DNA from 2 places in the Kitasatospora sp. NPDC059795 genome. Region 1 is predicted to be linked to the other one. Evidence: riboswitches for the same ligand, from Rfam matches in the RefSeq annotation. Region 1 holds a riboswitch; the other holds the start of a gene.
The links. A riboswitch is a leader RNA that binds a small molecule or an ion and turns the genes downstream of it on or off. The one in region 1 is predicted to bind cyclic di-AMP.

Region 1 (2,191 bases):
CTACGAGCGGGTGCCGGGGGTGGAGCCGGACGGCGGCTGGGGCCCGGAGCGGGCGCTGCTGGTCGGGGTGTCCACGGACGGCGCGCGTCGGCTGCTGGAGCAGGGCCTGATGCGGCGCAGCTACCGCAACCTGGCCGAGCTGAACGCCCGCGGCCTGCCGATGCCGGACGAACTCGCCGGAGAGTTCGAGGAGTTCGAGGAGGCCGTGGCGCAGGCCGCGATCGACCTGTGCGGCGAGTGGACGGTGCCGGGGCTGGCCCGGCTGCTGCTGGAGGAGTTCCCGGAGCTGGCGCCCGAGGTGTACTAGGGCTGTCCGGCCGATCGTGCCGAACAGGCCCTGACTCCCGGGCGCCGTCGAGAACCTACGGCTGCAGGCCGAGCTGCTGGAGCCAGGGCAGCGGGTCGATCGGGGCGCCGCCGCCGGGGCGGACCTCCAGGTGGAGGTGCGGGCCGGTGACGTTGCCGGTGGCGCCGACCGCGCCGAGCAGGGTGCCGGGGGCGACCTGACCGGAGGCGGTGGCGATCCGGGAGAGGTGGCAGTACCAGAGCTCGGTGCCGTCGGGGAGGGTCTGGATGACCCGGTAGCCGTAGGGGCCGGACCAGCCCGCCGAGGTGACGGTGCCTCCGGTGACGGCGGTGACGGGGGTGCCGGTGCGGGCGGCGAAGTCCAGGCCGGTGTGCAGGTGCGCCCAGTGCGAGCCGGACTGCGCGAAGTGCGCGGTCAGCTGGTAGCCGGCCACCGGCAGGTTGTGCGCGGCGCGTTCGGCCTCGGCCTGCTGGGCGGCGCGCTTGGCCTCGGCGTCCTGTGCGGCGGCGATCCGGGCGTTCTCGTCGGCGGCGGTGCGCTGGCCGTCGGCCTGCTGCTGGATGCGGGCGGCGAGGGCGAGGCCGGGGTCGCCGGCGAGCAGCCCGTCGGAGGCCTCGTCGGCGGCGGTGACGGCCACCGGGGCGGCGGCCTGCGCGGGGACGGCGGTGAGGGCGCCGAGCGCCGCGGTCATCGCGGTGACGCCCAGCAGGGGCGCGCCGGCGCGGGACTGACGGGGCAGCCGGTGCCGGGCGGCTTCCGGCTCGACCGGGTGGTCGAGCAGCTGGGTGCCGGTGCTCTCGGTGTAGGTCGACGCCACGGGGGCGTGCTCCTTCCTTCCATGTCGCCGACCGGGTTAGCTGACGGGTTCGGAGGTGGAAGGTCTCCTACGGTCGGGCCCAGGGCCGTCCCGATTCACCCCGGTGGAACGTGGTTCCCCGGCTCCTGGGACACCCCGGGGGGCGTGCCCAAGTGGATTAGGCGTGGCGCACGGTGCCGCATGGTTACGGCGTTGCCGACCGCGCTGCGTTATCAAACGTTAATCCTATGGACCCCATGATTCCAAGCGCCTCCTGCGAGACGGTGAAGATTCCCTGACGCCCTATGGGCGATTTGTGACGATTCGCCAGGGGAGAGATGACGGATGGTGACCGCGCGGATGAGTATCCGTACTCACGCCCCGCTCCCGGGCCGACGGGAGCCTGGTGCCATGACCGCACGCGTTCCGAACCGGACCACCTCCGCCTACTTCCTGCAGGCCGCCGCCTCCTTCGCGCTGGCCACCGTCGCGCTCGCCCTCGGGATCGCCTACCTGCCGGTGAGCGCCTGGGTGCGCGCCTTCCTCTCCGTCGGACTGCTGTACGCGATCACCTCCGCGTTCACGCTGGCCAAGGTGGTCCGGGACCGCCAGGAGGAGGGCGCGATCACCAGCCGGGTGGACCAGGCCCGACTGGAGAAGCTGCTCTCCGAGCACGACCCGTTCAAGGTGGACGGCGTCTGATCCCGCCCCGGGTTGACGGCTAAGGCTATTAGCCTTAGCTTTGTGGCTATCGGCAGTCGGCCGGGCCTCCGGTGCCCGGCGCGCCGCGACGCCCGCCCAGGAGGCCCGCGATGAACAGCACCCCCGGAACCACCCGGTACCTCGACGTGGTCGGCGGCCGGATCGCCTACGACGACGCCCCCGGCGCCGGCGCCCCGGTCGTCCTGCTGCCCGGCATGCTCGACAAGCGGGCCGCCTACCGGTACCTGGTGCCGCTGCTGACCGCCGCCGGGCACCGGGTGGTCACCATGGACCTGCGCGGCCTCGGCGAGTCCTCCACCGGCTTCACCGACCACACGCCCGCCGCGATCGCCGAGGACCTGGTCGCCCTGCTCGACCACCTCGAC
Region 2 (2,191 bases), on a different contig from region 1:
GCCGGCATGATGATTCGGCACACCGGAGGCAAGCGCGGGGGTGTGGGCCGCGCGGTCAAGCAGATCCGCGGCTACCTGGCCGACCTCATCCACCGCAAGCGCGCGGACCTCGGCGACGACCTGATCTCCGGCCTGATCCGGGCCGGTGACCACGGCGAGCACCTGACCGAGAACGAGGCCGCGGCGATGGCCTTCATCCTGCTGTTCGCCGGCTTCGAGACCACCATCAACCTGGTCGGGAACGGGCTTTACGCGCTGTTCCGCAACCCGGGCCAACGCGCCCTGCTCCAGGAGTCGTTGGGGCGCGGCGAGTCCGGCCTGCTGGAGACCGGCATCGAGGAACTGCTGCGCTACGACGGGCCGGTGGAGCTGGCGACCTGGCGGTTCGCCACCCGCCCTCTGAGCATCGGCGGGGTGGACATCCCGGTGGGCGATCCGGTGCTGGTGGTGCTCGCCGCCGCCGACCGCGACCCGGCGCGTTTCGCCGCGGAGAACACCCTGGATCTGGCCCGCGCGGACAATCCGCACCTCGGTTTCGGACACGGCATCCACTACTGCATCGGCGCGCCGCTGGCCCGGCTGGAGGGGCAGCGCGCGATCGGCACACTGCTGACACGGCTGCCGGACCTCCAGTTGGCGGCCGATCCCGCCGAACTCCGTTGGCGCGGCGGGCTGATCATGCGCGGGCTGCGCGAACTCCCGGTCTCCTTCACGCCCCGCTGACCCGGTTTCGACCGCAGCCGCCCAGCGTCCGCCCGGAACCCCCAACTGGCCTAGCGGGGGCGCGTGGTGCGCCCCCGTCAGGGGCAATCCGGACATACATGGACGATTTGTGTGCAGAAAGTGAAGGTCCGTAATTTCGGCGTGATGTCGGTGATATGAGCTTGTGATTGTTCATCAGCTCTGCTTACTCTCCGATCTGCCCGCAGCCGTGGGCCCCGAACGCGGCACGCCGAGTCCTGTCCGCCGCGACCTCGGGACACCGACCAGGAACTCGGACAGGAGCGGGGGACCCAGGTGTGAACGCCGTAGCAGTCTCGACGGCTTGGGGTGAAGCCGCCCGGGAGCGGACGCAGTCGCGTCCCCCCTCCCCGGCGGCCGGGCCAGCCTCCCGGTCCGAACCCGACAGCTCACCTCGCAGGCGTGCGGAGAGGAAGTCCCATGCTGTTCACCGGTACCGGCCGCCACCGACGTAGCACCAAGACCGAGAAGGTCGTCGCCGCCGCCGGCGTCGCCTCCGTCGGCCTGGCCCTGCCCCTGCTGTCCGCCACCGGAGCGGCGGCCGCGCCCGTCGACACCTGGGACCGCGTCGCCCAGTGCGAGAGCGGCGGCAACTGGTCGATCAACACCGGCAACGGGTACTACGGCGGCCTCCAGTTCTCCTCCTCCACCTGGCGCGCCTACGGCGGCGGGCAGTACGCGTCCCGCGCCGACCAGGCCAGCCGCTCCCAGCAGATCGCGGTCGCCGAGCGGGTGCTCGCCTCCCAGGGCCCCGGCGCCTGGCCGGTCTGCTCGGCCAAGGCCGGCCTGACCAAGGGCGGCGGCAGCAGCTCCCAGGACACCGCCTCCCGCTCGCAGCAGCGGCAGGACGCGCCCCAGCAGAAGTCGGCCAAGCCGACCACGTCGCAGTCGAAGGCGCAGCAGCAGGCCCCGAAGACGCAGACGCCGCAGCAGGGCTACAAGTCCCCGAAGCCGGCCACCTCCGCGCAGGCCGCCGGGACGTACACCGTGCAGCAGGGCGACACGCTGTCCGGGATCGCCGGCGCGCGGAACGTCTCCGGCGGCTGGGAGCAGCTGTTCAAGACGAACCGGGACGTGGTCGGCGCCAACCCCGACCTGATCGTCCCCGGCCAGGTGCTCTCGCTCTGACCGCCGGTCCGGGCCCCCGATCCGTCTGACGATCCGTCCGCTCCGGGCGCGCGCCGAGCAGTTCGCGCCGCCCGGGGCGGTCCGTCGGCGGGCAAACAGGTGAACTACCAGTGAGTAGCCGGGCCACACGGTGAGACGGGGCCCGGCCGGGCGTGGCCGTGGGCAGGTCTGCGGCTAGGCTCTGGGCGTAACGACCACACATCCGCTTCCGCTAGGAGATGCCTCGTGCCGTCCATTGATGTCGTCGTAGCCCGTGAGATCCTCGACTCCCGCGGCAACCCCACGGTCGAGGTCGAGGTCGGTCTCGACGACGGCAGCACCG

Region 2: it holds a riboswitch for cyclic di-AMP, as region 1 does, so the genes downstream of both, ACFV4P_RS04940 (transglycosylase family protein) here and ACFV4P_RS25750 (M23 family metallopeptidase) in region 1, are expected to answer to the same signal.

Annotation. Positions count from the first base shown of each region.
Region 1 covers NZ_JBHWID010000013.1:219,594-221,784, reverse strand. Annotated here, with positions in the region: gene ACFV4P_RS25755 (hypothetical protein) at 1-307, shown strand, start outside; gene ACFV4P_RS25750 (M23 family metallopeptidase) at 363-1,124, opposite strand; cyclic di-AMP (ydaO/yuaA leader) riboswitch at 1,135-1,298, opposite strand; gene ACFV4P_RS25745 (YiaA/YiaB family inner membrane protein) at 1,515-1,805, shown strand; gene ACFV4P_RS25740 (alpha/beta fold hydrolase) at 1,916-2,191, shown strand, end outside.
Region 2 covers NZ_JBHWID010000002.1:217,209-219,399, forward strand. Annotated here, with positions in the region: gene ACFV4P_RS04935 (cytochrome P450) at 1-723, shown strand, start outside; cyclic di-AMP (ydaO/yuaA leader) riboswitch at 975-1,158, shown strand; gene ACFV4P_RS04940 (transglycosylase family protein) at 1,162-1,869, shown strand; gene eno (phosphopyruvate hydratase) at 2,095-2,191, shown strand, end outside.